2 linked regions of the Rubripirellula tenax genome follow. The protein of the gene in region 2 binds, or shares a complex with, the protein of the main gene of each other region. Links are inferred from orthologs where the notes say so. Each region holds a gene or a part of one and is shown on either strand. Other genes may lie near its edges.

What was found.
Region 1: the proteins of Poly51_RS09200 (region 2) and Poly51_RS04160 are in contact, whole or in part, in a crystal structure (PDB 5UE9), measured with the Lactococcus lactis proteins. The link is inferred for Rubripirellula tenax from one-to-one orthologs. Residues at the interface, in WP_023189152.1 of Lactococcus lactis: Leu4, Gln5, Ala47, Ser48, Met49, Leu50, Leu51, Arg52, Arg53, Met95, Leu98, Arg223, Met224, Ala225, Cys226, Ile228, Gly229, Ala230, Cys231, Tyr232, Ala233, Val235, Glu236, His237, Asn243, His244, Ala245, Lys247, Glu250; in WP_025017116.1 of Lactococcus lactis: Gly25, Phe27, Phe29, Glu32, Tyr33, Lys35, Tyr36, Lys48, Phe56, Thr60, Pro61, Arg62, Val63, Ala64, Glu65, Thr66, Ala67, Ser68, Gly69, Met70, Ile74, Gln77, Pro223, Glu251, Phe274, Ala275, Pro277, Phe278.

The regions. Positions count from the first base shown.
Region 1 is NZ_SJPW01000001.1:1,118,940-1,129,233, forward strand. The notes cover bases 3,449-6,291. They hold Poly51_RS04160 (dihydroorotate dehydrogenase), read right to left. Parts: upstream 5,402-6,291; coding sequence 4,496-5,401; downstream 3,449-4,495. Other genes in these bases: Poly51_RS04155 (YiiX/YebB-like N1pC/P60 family cysteine hydrolase), read right to left, coding at 3,449-4,487; Poly51_RS04165 (phosphopantothenoylcysteine decarboxylase domain-containing protein), read right to left, coding at 5,466-6,095; Poly51_RS04170 (TerB family tellurite resistance protein), read right to left, coding at 6,104-6,291. Also shown: Poly51_RS04135 (GxxExxY protein), read right to left, coding at 1-142; Poly51_RS04140 (sulfatase family protein), read left to right, coding at 411-1,820; Poly51_RS04145 (DUF2585 family protein), read left to right, coding at 1,817-2,386; Poly51_RS04150 (hypothetical protein), read right to left, coding at 2,391-3,188; more of Poly51_RS04155, read right to left, coding at 3,204-3,448; more of Poly51_RS04170, read right to left, coding at 6,292-6,466; Poly51_RS04175 (hypothetical protein), read right to left, coding at 6,622-8,640; Poly51_RS04180 (shikimate kinase), read right to left, coding at 8,842-9,387; Poly51_RS04185 (GDSL-type esterase/lipase family protein), read left to right, coding at 9,397-10,294.
Region 2 is NZ_SJPW01000002.1:914,708-924,988, reverse strand. The notes cover bases 2,551-5,380. They hold Poly51_RS09200 (dihydroorotate dehydrogenase electron transfer subunit), read right to left. Parts: upstream 4,489-5,380; coding sequence 3,613-4,488; downstream 2,551-3,612. Other genes in these bases: Poly51_RS09195 (pseudouridine synthase), read right to left, coding at 4,491-5,380; Poly51_RS09205 (NADPH-dependent assimilatory sulfite reductase hemoprotein subunit), read left to right, coding at 2,551-3,588. Also shown: UDP-glucose 4-epimerase GalE, read left to right, coding at 1-713; bifunctional methylenetetrahydrofolate dehydrogenase/methenyltetrahydrofolate cyclohydrolase FolD, read right to left, coding at 762-1,667; more of Poly51_RS09205, read left to right, coding at 1,840-2,550; more of Poly51_RS09195, read right to left, coding at 5,381-5,690; Poly51_RS09190 (membrane or secreted protein), read right to left, coding at 5,775-6,044; Poly51_RS09185 (type I phosphomannose isomerase catalytic subunit), read right to left, coding at 6,252-7,241; twin-arginine translocase subunit TatC, read left to right, coding at 7,390-8,493; Poly51_RS09175 (AMP-binding protein), read right to left, coding at 8,478-9,710; fba (class II fructose-bisphosphate aldolase), read right to left, coding at 9,784-10,281.

The sequences.
Region 1 (10,294 bases), on a different replicon or contig from region 2:
GTGGTTGCTGACTAACCGGAATGTCCTGGAGCCCAAATTCGATGACAAGTGAATTCTCGTAAACCTTCTCGTGAAAACCGTGTCCAAGCGTATTGATCACCTCCATAGAAGCCCCAATGATCCGATGCGTCTCAGTCTTCAGTAATGCGTCGCCACCATTTTTTAGTCCTTCTCAATTGGGAAATCTCAACCACAGATGGACACAGATCAGATCAGACATTCCAGACTCAAATCTGTGTCCATCTGTGTTTGTCTGTGGTTTTACAAAATAGGAATTCAATATGATTCAGATCCGAGCCACGTCGACGCTTCAACTAAGATGCGTCCATTGCTGCCTAGGCCTCTCACGTAATTTGCAATATCGAACAACGGCACTTGCCTTTGCGGTTTGCGCGGCACTGTTTTCACACATGCTCGATACCACGACGCTAGAAGCAGCAACTAGCAAACTTCCGAACATCGTCCTCATCCTGGTCGACGATATGGGTTATGGCGATCCAGCTTGCTTCAACGAACAGTCGAAGATCGCGACGCCGAATATCGATTCGCTCGCTCGCGACGGAATGCGATTCACGGATGCGCACGCCTCCGGACCACTGTGCCACATGTCGCGGTACGGATTGTTGACCGGGCGTTACCCGTTTCGCACGGATGTTTCCAAGTGGCCAAAGCACGCGCTGATCCGACCCGATCAGGCGACGATTGCGACCGTGCTAAAACGACGCGAATTTCGCACGGCGATGGTCGGTAAGTGGCACCTCGGATTCAACGAGAACGGTTACGAGAATGCGTTACCGGGTGGACCCGTGGACTGTGGATTCGATTCGTTTTTTGGAATCCGAGCATCGACGGATATCCCGCCCTACTTCTACATTTCGGGCAACCGGGCCGTCGATCCACCGACGGACTCGATCGAAGCGAATTCAAGCGAGGGATGGTCACCGATTCAGGGTGAGTTTTGGCGAGAAGGCGGAATCGCGCCGGGGCTGGAACTCGATGAAGTCCTGCCGCGATTCACCGACGAAGCCGTCTCGGTGATTCAAGCCCACGATCGCGAACAGCCGTTGTTCCTCTATCTGGCCTATCCCGCGCCACACACGCCATGGTTGCCCGTCGAAGCCTTTCGCGGCAAGAGTGGCGCTGGTATGTACGGCGATTTCGTGATGATGGTCGATGCACAAATCGGTCGTGTGCTGAAGTCGTTGGATGATGAGCGGATGTCCGACGATACGCTGGTCATCTTCACATCGGACAACGGACCGGTCTGGTACGCCGAAGACGTAGATCGATTTTCGCACGATTCGGTCGGCGGATTGCGCGGCATGAAAGCGGACGCTTGGGAGGGCGGGCACCGAATGCCTTTCGTTGCAAGATGGCCCGGCAAAGTCAAAGCCGGTTCGAGTTGCGATCAAACGATTTCGTTCGTCGATATGCTGGCCACGTTTGCCGCCGTCGCGCAAACGGAACTTACAGAAAACGAAGGACCCGACAGTTTCAGCATTCTGCCGCTGCTTCACGGGAGCGACGAACCGGTTCGATCTTCGTTGGCGTTGTCGAGCGGCAGCAAATTGAAAACGATCCGTAGCGGGCCTTGGAAATTGATTTTGGGCCTTGGTTCGGGAGGTTTTTCGAAACCCAGCAAGATCGCCGCCAAGCGAGGCGATCCATTGGGCCAGCTCTATCATTTGGAAAACGACCCGGCCGAAACCACCAACCTTTACAACGACATGCCGGACAAGGTGGCCGAATTGACGTCGATGTGGGACGCTATCGAAAACAACGAATCCAGTCGAACGGTCTTGCAGGGAACCAACCATTGAACGCCAACCAACGGACTCGCTGTGTTGCCTGGATTGTGGGCGTGACTGTGGTCATGGTCACGATTCTGCGAGCGATGAGGCGAACGTGGTGGTGTGCCTGTGGACGTCCGGTCCCATGGGCCTGGGACATTTGGACGTCTCATGCGTCGCAGCACTTGATCGATCCCTATTTCTTTTCACACGTGCTGCACGGCTTGATTTTCTTTGCCGCGTTGAACTTGCTGACAAAGGTTCCGACCCATGTGAAGTGGATCCTTGCGACTGTGATCGAAGCCGGTTGGGAGATTTTGGAGAACTCGCCGATCATCATCAACCGATACCGCGAGGGCACGATCTCGTTGGATTACTTTGGTGACTCGATCGCCAACTCGATTTTCGACGTGATCGCGTGCTTGTTGGGCTACGCGTTTGCTTCACGGGTCCGCCCGTTGACGGCGATCGCGTTTTTTCTGGTCGTGGAATTGGTGCTGCTGGTGACGATCCGAGATTGCTTGACGTTGAACGTCATCATGTTGGTTTCGCCCGTCGAAGCGATCAAAGAATGGCAGAGTGCGGGTGTCTCGTGACTGGCTACTTCACTGCGTTCTTGTTCACGTGCGGGTGATCGCGAAGGTGATCTTGGCAATACGCGAAATGGCCGTCGCACTGGCTGCAGTATCGAAAGTCGGCGCTTGGGTCCGTGGTGCTGTCGATGCCACAGACGTGACAAACGTGTCGCGGCGTCTTGGACTGTTTGACCTGTTTCTTGTTCCACGCCATTTTGCGTTGCAGACTAACACCGCGGCCAAACAGCCCGCGTCCGAAGAACAGCAAGTAGTTTCCGACTGATGCTAGAACCAACATCTTGCCAGCCAGTGGCGCGGCAAGAAACGTCAGAACGTACCAAGCCGCTTGCAGCCACGCCAAGTACTTGATCTTCACCGGCAGTACAAAGAACAAGAGAAATTCAAAGTTCGGGTTGTAGGTCGCAAAGGCCAAAAAGACGGTTGCTTCGAGGAAGAAACCGGTCACGGATTGGTCGTGCGCGATACCGGCGGCGATCAACGTCAAGATGAGTCCGACATACATGAATGAACAGTATCGGACGTTGCCCCATTGTTGTTCGAGCGCCGTTCCCATCATGTAGAAGATATAGAAGTAGAAGATCGCGAAGATCGGACTGCTCGTCGGCGCGACCAGCAAGAACGTTCCCAATCGCCAGACTTCGCCTTCGATCACTTTGTCCCAAATCAAAGTGCCTCGTTCGATCATCGTCGGGTCAACAAGACTGAAGATCCAAAACACGAACTGGCAACCGACCAGCAAGGCGGTCAGGTTAGGAATCGTGATCGGGCGAACGATCCGGTCGATTCGATCGAGTAAGTTCATATTACAGTAGCGAAGTTAAGAGTTGTTTTTCAGGGTGGCGACGGTCGCGTTCATCACGGGTGCCACATCGTGATCGGTCAACAAAGCGTCACCGAATCGCTGGCAGTAAACGGCAACTGTAGAGAAAGACTGCCCGGCAACTGCTAATTCCAAGAGGTCTTCGGCCGAAATCGTTTGCCGTCCGGCGCGTTTCTTCAATTCGAATGACATCCCGCCGAGGCCCTCGTAACTGCGATAGACGACTTCGGTGCAAACCATGCGATCGGATCGCGTGAAGTCGAAATCAAAGTCATACGGTTTACCAACATGCGAATGGGCGCGCCGGATGGCTTGATCGATTTGCGGCGCAGGGAGTGTCGGACGAATCAACGCGATCGCATCGTTTCCCAGCGGCGAATCCATTGTGCGGACTCGAACACCGTCTTTAAGTGATTCGACGACCTGATCGTTACCGACGTACATCGCCGCGTGTGGCCAGAAACCGGGCAAGAAGTAGTTCGTGACGGCGGCTTCTTTTCGCGTCACAAAGACGTCGCCGGGTTGAATGATCGCCGCGATGGCGTCCGCGACGTGGGCGGGCAATCGGGCGACGTGGCCGGGCTTGGTCGAAATGCTGCTGACCAATCGCGAACCCCATTCTTGAATGGCGTACACCGAGCGAGCGAAGCTCTGGCCGACCAATCGCTCACGCGTGTCTTGGCGAAGTTGATGAACACGAGCGCGGAGGTAACGCTTGGCACCGATCGCAACTCGTTCGCGCAGGACATCGATCAGCGAGACCAACCGCGCCACATTCTCGTCGGCCAACGACAACCGCTGGAAGAGTTCCCGATTGTCGTCATAGAAATGGTTCGCACGTCGAACGCCGATCGCATTTTTGGGATCGGTCAACGACAGTTGGATTGTATCGAAGCTGTTCCGGTCGATGCCAAACAACGAATACGATTCGTTCAGTTTTCGGCGCACCAGGACGTCTTTACCGAACTGGTCGCGAAGGGTGCGAGCGGCATCGATCAGGATCAGCGCCGACGTGTACGCCAGTGCGAACTCGGCCGCATTGTCTTCGCGTGCTTTTCCGGCCGTCGTGCGGATTGTGTGCAGGATTTCTAGCAGCGCCGCCCGCGCCATGTGGTACGAGACCCAAAGATGCGTGACCTGGTCGTCCTCGATCGGCGAGAAGAAACCGCGGTCGCCGGTCGCAAACTCCGCCCGCATCGATTCGGCACGCACACGCATTTCACGCATGTGTTGTGCAAGATTCGTGACGGTCGAAACGTCGGTCGCGGAAAGGGTCGTCATGAGTCGATCTACTTGTTCAGCGTGCGAACGCACTGGCCGACGGTGGTGGCACCGATCTCTGCCAAGGCGGATGGTAGTTCGTCGATCAGCCGCGTCGATACGGTCGGGTCATAGTAGTTCGCCGTTCCAATCTGAACGGCACTGGCGCCGGTCACCAAGAACTGCATCACGTCATCGATCGTTGCAATACCGCCGATCCCAATGATCGGGATGTCGACGGCCGAAGCGACTTGGTGCACACACCGAAGCGCGATCGGCTTGATCGCGGGGCCGCTCAATCCGCCCATGCCGTTACCCAGCATCGGCTTGCGTTTTCGCCAGTCAACGGCGATGCCTAAAACCGTGTTGATCAGGCAGACCGCGTCGGCGCCGCCGTCGGCTGCACCGCGAGCAATCTCGTCGATGCGAGTCACATTCGGCGTCAGCTTGGCCAGGATCGGCACGTCCGTCGCCGCGCGCGCCGCCGCGACAACGCTTTGGCATGACTTGGCGTTGGTGCCAAAGTCGATGCCACCGCTGACATTGGGACAAGAAAGGTTCAGCTCGATTGCCGAGACTCCCTCGCGTTCACCGACACGACGCGCCAACTGAACAAAATCGTCTTCGGTTCGACCGGCAACGCTGACCACAACCGACGTGCCCAATGCAGCCAAGTAAGGAAGGTGATTCTCTAAGAACGCGTCAACGCCGTCGTTGTCCAACCCGATCGCGTTGAGCAATCCGGCGGTGGTTTCGACCGTTCGCCAAGGCGCGTTTCCGACGCGAGGTTCGGCGGTGATGGTCTTTGGAAGCACCGCGCCGAGCCGAGGAACGTCGACGATGCCTTCCATTTCACGGGCGTAACCAAACGTGCCCGAAGCAACCATGATCGGATTCTTAAGCTGCAAACGGCCAAGCGATACGGAGAGGTCCACAGAGCTTTTCGGGTTCAGAGGAGTTGATTGTTAATGGTCGCATCGTTGCAATGTTGATGTCGCTTCAACGGATCAATCGATCGTGGATTTGCTTCAGCAACCGATCGGCAACGTGTTCTTTGGTGCCTTGGATGGCTTCGATGACCGCACCGTCGCGATCAAGCAGTTCGACTTCGTTGTCGGCCGCATCGATCGCCGCGGGACCATTGGACACCATCAAGTCACAATGTTTGCGTTCCAATTTAACGATCGCGCGGAAGTGTCGGTCTTCCGTTTCCAAAGCGAAGCCGACGACCCATTGGTCATGTCGTTTATTTTGGCCGAGCGTGGCGACGACATCGGGCGTTTCGACCAACTCGATGGCAAGCGGCTTGCCTGTCTTGGAAATCTTTTGCGTTTGCATTTCTCGCGGCATGTAATCACATGGCGCTGCGGCACCGATCGCGCCGTCGCACGTCTTGAATGTTTCGACGGCGGCTTGCAGCATCTCGTCGGTCGAGATGACGGGTATGACCGTTGCCGCGTTGGGGTACTCGACCGACACCGGACCCGAGATGACGACGACTTCGTGGCCAAGGTTCAGCGCAGCGGCGGCCAACGCCGATCCCATCCGCCCACTCGACGCGTTGGTCAAATAGCGAACCGGGTCAAGATATTGACGCGTCGGACCAGAGGTGATCAAGATTCGGGCCACCGCTTTGCTCACGAACTAAGCGTTTCGTCGATCAACCGCTGCACGTCGGCGGTAGAGATCGACATCTTGGCTGCCGCGAGCGCGAACAACCGTTTTTCGCTTTCGTCCAAATGGCCATCGGCGGCCATCATGCGGATCATGTCTTTGAGCAGCTCTTCGCTCGCTTCGGCGCCCGTCGGCAGTTCCAAGGCGGCCTCGTCGCCCAGTCCGAACTCGACCGCTTTCTGCAGATCGTATTCGTCTAGCCCCAGCTCGGCACAGCGGTCAGCCACCAAGTGGACTTCGCGTTCGCCTAACTGGCCGTCCGCGAAAGCCATCACGACGAGATTGCGGAGTTGCTGGCGGCGATGTTTGATTTCTTCGGTACTCATGCCGAAATGGTAACCCTACCACGTCCGTTAAACCAGTATCCCAGTCCACCGGGGTAGCTTCGTCGGCAGCCGCTTCGACGGGCGGAATCCGGGCGTGCGATAGGCTGCCGTCGCCGCGAAAAAGTGGTTTTTCCGAAATCACATGGCCGCAGCGTCTATTCGACGATTCGTACCGCGTGTGACGCCATCACGTGGGGCATGTTCAGCCCCGGCAAGTATCCGACCGTGCCGACCACATTGACTCGGCTGTTCAGATGCGACCGCAAGTTCACACCCGGCACGGGGGTCACGTAGGCAACAGTGCGGCCGGTGCCATCGGTCAACGCAAACGGTGGGCTGTGCGGTCGAGCCGAATAGACCTGAACAAGTTGTCCGCCATAGGTAGGCGTGTCGGCAGTTGCTGCGGTTTGGGTTGCAGTTGCCGGCGCGTTGTCAAACGACGCGATTGGAAGTTCGGGGACCGTCAGGCTGGTCGGTGTTCCGATCGGCATCGTCGCATCGGCAAGCACGACATCGCCTTGGTTTCGGATCATCGAGTTCCCGTCGCGACGGGTCGCAACGAGAGCATATTGTTCGGCGCGATCGGCCAAAAGTCTTGCCTGCGATGCAATGTTCGCATCGGTGGCGGATCGAGCGATCGTCCGAGCCGCAGTCGCAACAGGTTCGGTTTCAAGCGCCGAGGCTTGCCCGGCCATCAAACGCGATAATGTTATCGTCAATTGATCAACGCTCGCGTTCGCGGTTTCGCTTTTGATCTGTGCGATGCGCTGGGCGGGAACGACGTTCAACGTCGATGCCGTTGTTAGTAACGGGGAAGACGCCGCAGCCGCCGGCATGCTGCCGGCGGGCATCCATCCTGAAACCGCAGGACTCGCCATGGGTTGGGGAACCAAGTTTTGAGCCGGCATCGGTGCCTGGCCAGAAACCTGCATGATCGTTGACGCTGGGGGCGCCGGTGCGGGAAGGCTCATTTCGACCGGAATGCTCGACTGCGATACAACACTCTGCTGCGTAGCGACACTCGGTTGAGCAATCGCGGTGGTCGGCGTCGACATCGGTTGCGGTGCTTCAGCGCTTGCGACCGCATTGGAAGTTCGCGCGGCGCCGCTGGTCCAATTGTCATCGTTCGGCACCGGTGGGATCGCGGTGGTTGTTGACGTTCCGATCGGCGTCAAAGTCGGCCGCCCCAAGAACGCGACTGAGGCGATCAGACCTTTCCGCCGAGTGGGTTCATTCGCCACCGGCGGTTGCTGTGAGGCGGTTTGCTGTGAGACGCCCAGACTTGGCGATGGCGCCAGCGATGGAGGCGATTCAAGTTCGACCGATGCGGTCCGTGGGCGAGAGTCTTCGGCTTCGCTCGGCTCGCTTGATTTCCATGAGTCTCTTAGGCCGCTGCCAATCGGCATCAGTTCCATATCATCGGCGTCGTTCTCCAGCACCGATTCACCGGATGCTTGAGCAACACCGGACGGATGCGTTCGGCGACTCGAAGCGGGTTTCGCCGCGATCGGCTGCGCGGCGGGGCGTGCCGTTCGCTTTGGCTCGATGCTTTGCGTGCGAGGCGACGTGGGCCCGGCTTCGGCAAACATGATTTCGTTTTGCGATTGAGCGACTGCCATCGTTTCGATCAGCTGTTCGCTGTTGATCACGACTTGATCGCGGTGGATCCAGCGAAACTCGCCCGACGGCGGAACGATGCGGTACCACAACTGAGGCCCATCGGGTCCTTCGCGTTCGCTCTTGCCGATGATCGTGACCGGTTCGCCCTTGGACAACTGAACTTGCCAGTTGTACGAACGGGCGCGACCCAGGTGGGTGCCGATCCATGCGACGGTGCGATCCTCAATGACCACGCCTGTGTTGCTGGATTTTTCGCGTTCAACGGTGTCTGCGGGGATCCAGCTGAACGCCGACTCGGGCGGCCGAATGCCCAACCAACCGTCTTTGCCTTCGTAATAGACCTCCAGCGCTTGGCCATGGCGAAGTTCGTCCGTGCGATAGTCGGTCGCCGAAGGACCGCATCGGGCGTGCGACTCCTCTTGAGCCACGTAGACGGTGTACGGCTGGAACGATACCGATCCCTGGGCCATCACCGGCGATCCGAAGAGGATGCCAAAGGCGAACAGCAGGATAGGCGATAGTTTCGATATTGTTCGACGTCGTGACGATTGCATCGCGAGCGAGTCCTGAAAGGCGAATTTGAGCTTCTTTCAGTTCCCGATAATCTATCGCGGTCCTCGAAGACAAGATCATTCCCACCGTGGAACTGCTTTTGAGAGCTTGGCGGGACATCTGCCTTGCTATCAATAGACGCCCGCGGCCAAACGAGACTTTTTAGAACGGCGGATTCCCGTCCTTGCGGAACCACCTTGTTATCAGGCGTTCTCGCCTCCATTTCGTCCGACGGCTTCCATCACCAACTTCGCTACTTCGTCAACCGACTTGCCCGTCGTGTCGACGTGGTGGTCGGCGGACGCTTGGTACAAATCCCGTCGCTGGGCCATCAGGCGATGGATTTCTTCTCGCTGGGACAATTCCGTCAGCGCCGGCCGGCGCTCTGTCGTCGACGCATCGGCGAGCACGCGATCACAAATCTCCTCTGGCGTCGCATCCAACCAGACACGAATTCCCGTCGATTCGATCAACTCGCGATTCTCGGCACGTAGAATGGCACCACCGCCCAACGACACGATCGACGGCTTGCCGGCCGCGACGACGCGAAGTGCCTCGGTTTCGAGGTCGCGGAAATGCGACTCGCCGCCAGACGAAAAAATCTCGCGAATCGATTTTCCGGCGTTCGTTTCGATGACGTCGTCCAAGTCGATGGTCGCGACGGCCCAGGCGGCCGACAATCGAGCAGCGACGGACGTTTTTCCCGTCCCGCGAAAACCGGTCAAATAAAGATGGCGCGTAATGAACATGCTGAAACGATGACAAAAATAGTTGCCGACGACAAGCGAGGTCGCCGCCGAAGGGTGATGATCGCGATGGCCGTCACGCTTTCGCTTCTGCCGTTTTTCGCCATCGAGTGGGCGGTGCGGACGTTCGCGACGGTTCCCGACGCGGTCGACGTCGATCCCGTTGCCGGGATGGAGCATCTGCGCCCGTTGTTCGAATTGGATGCAGAATCGCAACGCTACGTCATACCCGATTGGCGACTGAAATTCTTTTATCCTGATTCGTTTGCCCAAACCAAGCCGGCTGGCACACGTCGCATCTTCGTATTGGGTGGCTCGACCGTTGCGGGGCGACCGTACGCGACCGAGACGGCGTTTTCGACCTGGTTGCGGTTGCGACTGGAAGCTGCCGCCCCGGAAGCAAAATTCGAGGTCGTCAATTGCGGCGGAGTCTCGTACGCCAGCTATCGCGTCTCGAAACTCCTTGACGAGGTGTTACGCTTCGAACCTGACGCGATCGTTCTGTACACCGGCCACAACGAATTCTTGGAAGACCGATCGTATGCCGCCGTCCGCGAACTCGGATGGGGGCGCCGAGCCGCCACACGCGTCGCCGCGCATTGGGCGACGGTCGGATGGTTGCAACGGAAATTCGCTTCGCACGCCGATCCGACCAACGCCGTGACGCTGTCGGCTGAAGTCGATACGCGACTGGATCACGTCGGTGGTCTCGATGCGTATCGCGACGATCCGGGTTGGCGGCGCGAAGTCGAGAGTCAGTTTCATCAAACGCTTACCAAGATGATTGACACGACGAAAGCCGCCGGTGTGCCGATGATCGCTTGTGTTCCGGCGGGCGACTTGATCAACACGCCTCCGTTCAAGTCCGATACATCGAATGCGCATACCAATGCGATGGCGTGCTACATGA
Region 2 (10,281 bases):
TCGCGGCGCTCGAATTGCTTGATGCGATGCGAGAAGCCGACGTCAAAAAGATTGTTTTCAGCAGCACGACGGCCACCTACGGTGAACCCGAAATCGTGCCGATCCCTGAAACCACGCCACAGCATCCCATCAACCCGTACGGGTTTACCAAGTTGGTGATTGAACAGGCGCTGGCCGACTATGCCGCCGCATATGGATTCGCTTACGCGGCGCTGCGATACTTCAACGCCGCTGGTGCTCGGCCCGACGGAACGATCGGCGAAGACCACACGCCGGAATCTCACTTGATCCCGATCGTGTTGCAAGTCGCGCTGGGGCAACGTGAAGCCATCACCATTTACGGCGACGACTATCCGACGCCCGATGGAACTTGTATCCGCGACTACATCCACATCGACGATCTGGGCGCTGCCCACTTGGCGGCGATGGAGCGTTTGGAAGCGGGCAAGGGATTGTGCGTGAACCTTGGCACCGGCAAAGGCACCAGCGTCCGTGAGATCATCGACGCCTGCCGCGAAGTCACCGGCCACGCGATCCCCGAAATCATGGGAACGCGGCGTGCGGGCGATCCGCCAGAATTAGTCGCCGATGCCCGTTTGGCCAAGAAGTTGCTCGGATGGGAGCCCAAGTATACCGACGTGAAATCGATCATCGAAACGGCATGGCGATGGCACCAGAGCCATCCCAAGGGATACGCTTCGGCATCGGTTTGATCGGGCTTGTACCGTTAACGCTTGGCGTTGAGCTTGGCGTTGACCGGGCTAGGACTGCTTCGCGGCCAGCAGCGTATTGTGCAGCAGCATCGCGATCGTAAGTGGGCCGACGCCTCCGGGCACCGGTGTGATTGCCGACGCCTTGTCCATCGCTTCGGCAAAGTTCACGTCGCCGACCAACTTGTAGCCGCCAGCGCCGTCTTCGACTCGATTGATACCGACGTCGATCACCACGGCCCCATCGGCAACCATGTCGCCGCCGATCATTTCCGGGACGCCGACAGCCGCGATCAGGATGTCGGCGGATCGACAAACTTCGGCCAGGTTGGCGGTTCGGCTGTGGGCGATCGTGACGGTAGCGTTGGCAACCTCGCGGCCACACGAACCGTCTCGCTGGGCCAACATCATGGCCATCGGTTTGCCGACGATGTCGCTGCGGCCGACGACGACGACGTGCTTGCCGGCCACCGAGATCTTTTCGCGATGCAAAAGCTGGACGATGCCGTGTGGGGTACAGGGCAAGAACCTGGGCCGGCCTTGCATCAAAAGGCCCACGTTGACGGGGGAAAACGCGTCGACATCCTTGTTCGGATCGACCGTGTCCAAAATCGCCCGCTCGTTAAAGCCTTGTCCGCCATTGCCGCCCGCCGGCAGCGGCAATTGGACCAAGATGCCGTGAACGGCCGGATCGGCGTTGAGCCCGCGGACGACTTCGACCAATTGGATTTGGGTCGTATCGGCGGGAAGTCGCATCGTCCGGCCGTCGATTCCCGCTTTTTCACAGGCTTTGGCTTTGTTTCGCACATAAACCTGGCTGGCCGGGTCTTCGCCGACCAGAACGGCCGTCAAACACGGCGTCGGCCCGCCCGATTGCACGAATGCACGGACTTCGTTGCCCACTTCGTCACGAATTTCTGCGGCGACGCGTTTGCCGTCCAAGAGTCTCGCTGTCATCGATTTCACTTCCAATACGTCCGAATTGATCGCCATAGTGAGAAACGGCGGCGACCGGTATAGTTACGCAGAAGGCTGGAGCTGCGGAAACTGTAACGAATCGCATTGAAAAGCACCGCCCGGCGAATCTTCGCCCCCCACGTATTAGAAATCACACAGGATTTGTGTCTCGATGTCTACCGACACACCAAAATTAAGCCCCGTCGAATCGATCAAAACCGCCAGCAAGTATTTGAAGGGCACGATCGGTGAAGAAGTCGCCGCTCCCGTCGACCACTTCGATAAAGACAATCTGCAATTGCTGAAGTTTCACGGTTCGTACCAGCAAGACGACCGCGATGCACGGGGAGCCGCCAAGAAGGAAGGCGGCGGAAAAGCCTATTCGATGATGCTGCGGCTGCGGATTCCCGGTGGTCGGATCACATCAGACCAGTTTTTGTCGATGCTGGATGCCTGTGAAGAACTGGGCAACTCGACAATGAAAATCACAACCCGCCAAACGATCCAGTTGCACGGAATCCTGAAGGACAACCTGCGGCCGACGATCAAGCGGATCAACGATATGGCGTTGTCGACACTTGCCGCCTGCGGCGACGTGAACCGAAACATCATGTGCTGTCCGGCCAAGCGGACCGGCAACGTTCACGCCCAAATCGAAGCGTTGACCGACGAGTTGACCACCGCGATGGCGCCGCAAACGAGTGCCTACCACGAACTTTGGCTAACCGATCCCGAATCCGGCGAAAAGACGCTGGAAGGCGGCGGCAACGAGGGTCCCACCGTTCATGGCCGCGTCAGTGGCGATGCCGTTGAACCGCTTTACGGTGCGACGTACTTGCCGCGTAAGTTCAAAATGGGCATCGGTTTTCCTGACGACAATTGCGTCGACCTTTACACCCAAGATATCGGGCTGTTGGCGATCGTCCGCGACGACAACGTGATCGGATACAACGTGTTGGTCGGCGGCGGCATGGGCACCACGCCGTCGGCGGCGAAGACATTCCCGGCGTTGGCCAAGCGAATGGCGTTTGCGACGCCCGAGCAAGTTGTCGCAGTTTGCCAGTGTGTTTTGCAAGTTCAACGCGACAACGGAAATCGCGCCGACCGTAAGGTGGCGAGACTGAAGTACCTGATCGCCGAGTGGGGCATCGAAAAGTTCCGCGCCGAAGTCGAAAAGTACTACGGCGAAAAGTTGGCCGACTGCACGCCCGACGACGTTCACGAAGTGGACGATCACATGGGTTGGCAAGCGCAAGGCGACGGCAAGTGGTCGTATGGCTTGAACATCGAAAACGGCCGTTTGTACGACGACAACAACCACCAGCTCAAAGCGGCTTTGCGTGCGGTGTGCCACGAATTCAAAACCGAAATTCGTATGACGGGTCACCAAAGCGTGATCTTCACCGACATTGCCGAAGCGGACAAAGACAAGCTGATCGGTCTGGTCAAGCAGAACCAAATGCCGATCACCGAAGACACCAGCACCGTTCGTCGTTGGTCGATGTCGTGCGTAGCGCTTCCGACGTGTGGACTTGCGATTACCGAAAGCGAGCGTCGGCTGCCCAGCATCATCGATGGCTTAGAAGCACCGTTGGCGAAATTGGGATTGGCAAAAGAAAGATTCACGATCCGAATGACGGGTTGCCCCAACGGATGCGCTCGTCCCTACAACGCGGACATCGCGTTGGTTGGGAAAGCCAAGGACAAGTACACGGTGTTCGCCGGCGGCGGTTGGCTGGGGAATCGATTGGCGTTCATCTACAAGGACTTGGTATCGGATGACGTCGTGGTGGATGAGCTAATCGCGATTTTCGCAGCGTTCAAAGCGAACCGAGAAGGCACCGAGTCACTAGGCGATTTCTGCACCCGCGTTGGCGCCGAAGACCTGGCCGTGATGGCCGAGGCGGCACCGAAGCCATAGAGACCGGCGAGGGCTTCGCAGCACTCAATCCCAGCAAAGTTTCTCGGCGTCAAAGATCGGGCCTTCGACACAGGTCCGTTTGTAGTCCCATTCACCGTCGTCTTGGCGGATTTTGGCGACGCATGAGAAACAGATGCCGATGCCGCACGCCATGGGCGTTTCCATGCTGACTTGGCAATCGACGCCCGCGGCTTCACACGTCTGAGCCACTTTTTGCATCATGATTTCGGGGCCGCACGTCACTACACGGACTCGCGTGCCCGCTTCGATTGTGGACAGTCGTTCGGCCAGGACGTCTGGCACCAGACGTTTTTCGCCGACGGAACCATCGTCGGTACACAGGGTGACATCGAATCCGGCGCCGCGAAAATCGTCGACACCGGCCAACAGACTTGCTCGCCGGGCGCCGTAGATGATTTCCGCTGAGCTTGCCCATCCCGACGCTCGGTCGACACCGAACGTTCGCGTACCCAGTGCCTCTTGGCCCAGCAGCAACATCGGCGTTTGTCCGATACCGCCAACCGCCATGATCAGTCGGTCGCACGGACGATTAGAAAATCCATTGCCCAGCGGTCCCCACACCGTGACTTCGGTACCGACTTGGCAGTTCGCCAGCGCCGTCGTCATCACGCCTTTGCGAAGGTAAACCAAGTCGATGCACCGGAGTGATCCCGATTCGTCGGCGATCACGTCATAGACCGCAAGGGCTCGTCCGATCAGTGGCGCGTTGATTCCCTTGATCCGGATCATCACGAATTGCCCCGGCACCACGGCCGCGGCGAGCGTTGGTGCAACGATTCGGATGCGATAGGTTTCTTCGCCAACCGGTTCATTCCATTCGATCGCGCCGTCGATTTGCACCATCGAATCGGCGTAGTAGTCGGCATGCAGTTTTGACATCGTTATCGTTTCTTCGTGCCTCGTCCCGAAGAACGGCCACCGCCGCCCTTACCCTTGAATCCTTTTCGCTTCGCGCCGCGAGATGGTGGTCGACTTGATCGCGTTCCTTCGCCATCGGCGTCACGCCCCGCCGCGTTTCGCTTTCCGCCTTTGGGGCGCGGTTGGACGACGTGCTCTTTCTGTTGTGAGCGGTCCAGTTTCGGGCTCGCATCGCCGCCGATGATGACGCCGCCACTCGAAGGTTTCTTCGGCAGCGAAAACGTCGCCGGCGTCGACTTCGTTGCGGCACGCCCGACTTTCTTGCCGCTTGATTTCCCGGCCGTATTGCCACCCGGTTTTGTCGTTCGACTGGAAGCCTTTACGCCGTACTTCTTTGCTGCTCGCTTGGCGCCACTGGATCGTTTTTGCGCCGAAGTCGCGGCCGATTCTTTCTCGGCGGCTTCGCAGGCGGCCCACAGCTTGTCGACTTCATCACGAGCAACGACTCGGTACGCGCCCGGCGGCATGTCCCCCAATTTCAGTGGTCCGACAGCGATCCGGCGCAATTGTTGTACCTTGTGACCGAAACGGGCGAAGATGCGGCGGATTTCGCGGTTCTTGCCTTCGCGAAGGGTGACTTCAAGCTCGCTCGATTTTGCTTTCGACTTCAGCAGCTTCGCGCCATCGACTTTGACGAAGCCCTCGGCGATGTAGATGCCTTCACGCATCTTCTTCATCGTTTCGTTTTCGACTTTGCCCGCGACGATCACGCGATAGACTTTTTTCACGCCGAAGCTGGGGTGCGTCAATTGCTGGGCCAGTTCACCGTCGTTGGTCAGCAGGATCAGACCCTCGCTGCTGAGGTCCAACCGACCGACCGGGAACACGCGTTCGTCGGGTGGCACCAAGTCGACGACTCGCGGCCGGCCCTGGGGATCGCGATTGGTCGTGACCACACCGACGGGTTTGTTGACGGCGTAGTAAACCGTTTTCTGTTTCCGCAGCGGCTGGCCGTCGACCAGGATCTTTTGAGTTTCCGGGTCGACCGAAGATCCCAGTTTGTCGACGACCACGCCATCGACGTGGACGCGGCCGTCTTCGATCAATTCCTCGCACTGGCGTCGCGAACCAAAGCCCGCGCCGGCCAAAACACGTTGCAGACGCAGCGTGGAGGGATCGCCTGCGGAGTTCGAGGGGCGTTTCTTGGCGGTTTTACGAGGCATGATGGTCTTGGAGTTGAATGGGCGTTAACCACCCAACCTACCAAAACCGAGTCCAATCCCGTAGTGGATCAATCCGAGCAATCACTAACGTCCCAGCCAAGGCATCGCGTCGGGTACCAGTCGATTCCGCACGGCTTCGGGCAGGGGTTGTTGGTAATCCGGTGGTCGAGACGCCAATTCGTCCGGAGCGATGCCGTTTTGAGGAAACGGATCGTGGGCGATCGCGTTGGCTTGTTGCTGGTTCATCGGCCCGGCGGGCGGGAAAAAACCGTTACCCCGACATCCGGAAATGGCGATGGCCGCAATTGCAGCCAAACCGAAACTGGAAAGAGACGCGAATCGGCGACCTGTCATGACGATGAATTCCCAAGAAACTGGTTGATCGGGGGGCGTCCCGCGGCCAACCATACATAGGTTTCGCCGTCACTTGTAAGAGCGACTTTGTCACCCGAAGGAATGACGTGTGGGATCAAGGTCTCGATCGACCGACTGGCACCACGCTTAGCAAGCATTCCGTTCCGATCCCTGAGGAATCGTGGAACCCAGTTCGGGTCGTTCGCATCAGTCCGGCAAGTGCGACGCCATCACGACGGAATCAGGCGATGGCACCGCAACTTTGCACGTCGACGATGCCGCCGGTAACAGCATGGTTGTGCCCGCACCGAGTGTCTGAGTCTCGCCGGCGAATTCCAATGTCACTCGCCCGCGTGGAACGGTCACGATGTGAAACTTGCCGTCGCCGCCGAGGGTGTCGACGCCCTTGGTCATCAATTGCATCACGAACTTGTCGCTCTGGACCATCGTTTGCCAGCCTGCGACTTCTTCGTCCGGACGCCGGGGCATCACAGGACCCGATGCATAGTCCGTCACGTCCAGGCTCTTTGAAATATGAAGCGGCCGGCTGTTGCCTTGCTCGTCGACGCGATTCCAATCGAACAAACGGAAGGTCGTATCACTGGATTGCTGGATTTCGGCAATCACCAGACCCGCACCGAGGGCGTGTACCGTTCCGGCGGGGATGAAAACGATGTCGCCGACCTGAGGCTGAAATGAATGCAGTGCCTGTTCGGTTTGACCCGCCTGCACCGCTTCACGCAGAGTCGCTTTGTTGACGTCCGATTTCAGACCGGCATAAATCAGGCTTCCTGGATCGGCAGCAACGACATACCAGGCTTCGGTTTTTCCCAAGTCGGGTTGGCTCATCTGGGCGGCGTATCGATCGTCGGGGTGAACTTGGACCGACAGGACGCGGTTGCAATCGAGATATTTGAACAGCAGCGGAAACCGCCCCGATCCTTTCGAATCGATTCCCTTTACATCTACATCGCCGAGCAACCACTTGCGGTTAGACGCAATGACTTCTGCCAACGTCTTTCCGGCCAGCGGACCGTCGGCGACAACGCTCTGGTCAGCCCCATGATCGACGATATCCCAACTTTCGGCATAATTGGAATCTGCGCCGATGGGCTTGCCCAATTGGGTGCCTAAGCGGCGACCGCCCCAAATGGTTTGCTTCAAAACGGGGTGAAAGGTGAGCGGATAGGCATTCATCGGCGTATTTTTGTCGGTGACAACCAAGATTTTGCGACGTTCAGGATATCGGTGGCCCGGGCGTTTTCGCCGCCGGCTGTTACACTGTTGGAAATATACGTCCCTTTTTAACGCCAGAGCAGATTCTGGCCCATGTGAGACACGATTCGTGGACCGATTGGCTCGCCCCAAAGACGACCTGTTTGACAATTCGACGATGACGTTCGGGGAGCACCTGGATGAACTTCGCCAAAGTTTGGTGAAGGCAATCATGTGGTTGACCTTCGGGATGTTGTTCGGGTTGTTCTTCGCTGACAGCGTGATTTTGTTCATTCAAAAACCGCTGGAATCTGCGATCCGCGAATTCCAGGCCGATCGCGACTTGTATCGGATGGGTTACGATCCGAAATCCGACGAAGTCAAACCGCTTCGGGCCTTCCTTTCGGGCGGATCACTGGTCGCGGAGATCGTCTACGACGTTCCCGAAGAATATCAAAACCTAACGATGGATTCGTTGCGGGCCGTGGTGCCACCGGCGAGCGATGCCGATGTTTCGGTGTCGGGCCAAACGTCCACCGACGAAACCGCTCAGGTCACGATCGAGCCTCGAGAGTTGGCCAATATCCTGGGATCGATTCCCGACCCGGCGAAACTGAAGCCACGTCTTCAACTGCGTCAAAACAAGACCGGCCTCAGTTCGTTGAAGATGGAAGAGCCGTTCATGATCTGGGTCAAAGCCGGATTGATCGTCGGTGCTGTCTTTGCATCGCCGATGATTTTCTATCACATCTGGTCATTCGTGGCGGCGGGACTTCATGACCACGAGCGACGCTATGTGTACGTCTATCTGCCGATCTCCGTGTTGCTTTTCATCAGCGGTGTGATCTTGGCGTTCTTTCTGGTGCTGCATTATGTGTTGGCATTCCTGTTGGCGTTCAACGGTTCCATGGATGTCGCCATCGAGCCGCGGCTTTCGTACTACGTCAACTTCGTTCTGATGCTGCCACTGGGATTCGGAATCGCGTTCCAATTGCCACTGGTGATGTTGTTCATCCAACGCATCGGGCTGCTGGAGACACAGGCCTTCATCGATAGCTGGAAGGTCGCGGTACTGGTGATCAACGTGATCGCGATGATCGTGACGCCGGCCGACGTGACCAGCATGATCGCGTTGGCGATCCCGCTGATGTTCTTGTACATGTTGGGCATCCTGATGTGCAAATTCATCCCGCGAGGCCGCGGCCTGGGCAGCGACGCCTACGACCCGGCATAGCGTCGTTGGACGACCTTTCGGCGGATCGTTCCCTTCGCGGTCAGTTCGCCTTGCTCGATCGATAACGGTGGATCGAAGCGATGGACGGTCGCGCGGCGGCATTCGGGATGCTTCAATAGCAATGCGCGGATTTCGGTCTCGCTCGCATCACCATCGATCCACAGCTCAAGCCGTGTTCGCCAAACCAGCATCGCGTGGCGGACGCCGGCGAGTTGTTCGACGTCTCGCTCGATCGGCGACGGCGAAATTTTTCGGCCGTTGTCCATCACGATCACATCGTCGACGCGGCCGAGAATTTGAAGCTGACCCGTTGCCGCATCACGCTGGACCAAATCGCCGGTCCGTAACCAACCCTCGGCGTCGACTTTATTTCGCGTCGCCTGTTCATCGCCCCAGTACCCTTTCATCACGTGCGGCCCGCGGACGAACAATTCACCGTCGCGAATTTCATGCTCCCATCCGTCGACAAAGTCGCCAACGAAACCCGCCGTCGCATTGTCGGGCGTCGCGCTGCAAATCACGGGTCCCGTTTCGGTCAAGCCGTATCCCTGGATCACCGTCACCCCGAGTCGCTTGAATTGCTCGAATGCTGCGACCGAAATCGGCGCGCCTCCGCAGCCAAGCAACCGCAGTCGCTCCAATCCGATCGCGTCCAAGTCATGCTGGAGCAGTCGGTAGGCGATCGACGGAACGACGTTCATCAACGTCGGAGAAACCAACGGCGCAAGCTGAATCAAGCCTTCAAAGCCGTGTGTCACTGCCAGCGTGCAACCGCTGATCAGCCAAGTGCCAAAGTCACTGGTTCTGGCATAGGCGTGCGAGAGCGGCAAAACGGTCAATCGAACGTCGTCGTTGGATTGCGGAACGGCGGCCAGCTTTGCCGCCGCATTGCCGTACAAGTTGTCGTGCGTTAACACGACACCCTTGGGCTGTGAAGTCGTTCCGCTGGTTTGCAGAACAATCGCTGCATCGCCACCGACGTCGACCGGCCCGTCGGCCATGGGTGCCGAACGCGGATCGACCGAAACTTCCATGACACCCGCCCGCATCGCCGCCAGGATGTCGACGATCTGTTCGAACGTGTTGTCCGAAGGGATGCGAGAGAACGGAAGATTCGAGAAAGCAGCCGAGCGAGCATCGACGGCGCGAGCAAGTTCTGCCCAAGTCGCCGTTATCAATTCACCCGCTTTTAACTCACACGATCGGCGGCGAGACACCAACGCACTCACGTTGCCACGACGGGCAACGTGAGTATCAAAAGCGTCGATCAGCCGCCGGTTTACCACCGGACTAGGCAGTGACGCCCATGGCCTTGCGCAACTTCGATGCGTTGCCGGCTTGGCCGAACGCCGTCATGCGGGCGACGCAAACGTCCTTCATCGCCGCGCGGGCGGGCTTCAAGTACGCACGTGGATCAAACGCGCCTGGATCTTCGGTCAAGACCTTGCGGATCGCACCGGTGATCGCCATGCGGCAATCGGTGTCGACATTGATCTTGCGAACACCACTCTTGATACCGCGTTGGATTTCTTCGACGGGCACACCGTAGGTTTGCTTCATCTTGCCGCCGTACTTGTTGATGATGTCCTGCAATTCTTGCGGGACGCTCGACGAGCCGTGCATGACCAAGTGGGTGTTGGGCAGCTTGGCGTGAATGGCTTCAATGCGGTCCATCGCCAACACTTCGCCGGTCGGCTTCTTGGTGAACTTGTAAGCACCGTGGCTGGTTCCGATCGCAACGGCCAATGCGTCGACGCCGGTTTCTTCGACAAAGCGTTGTGCTTCGTC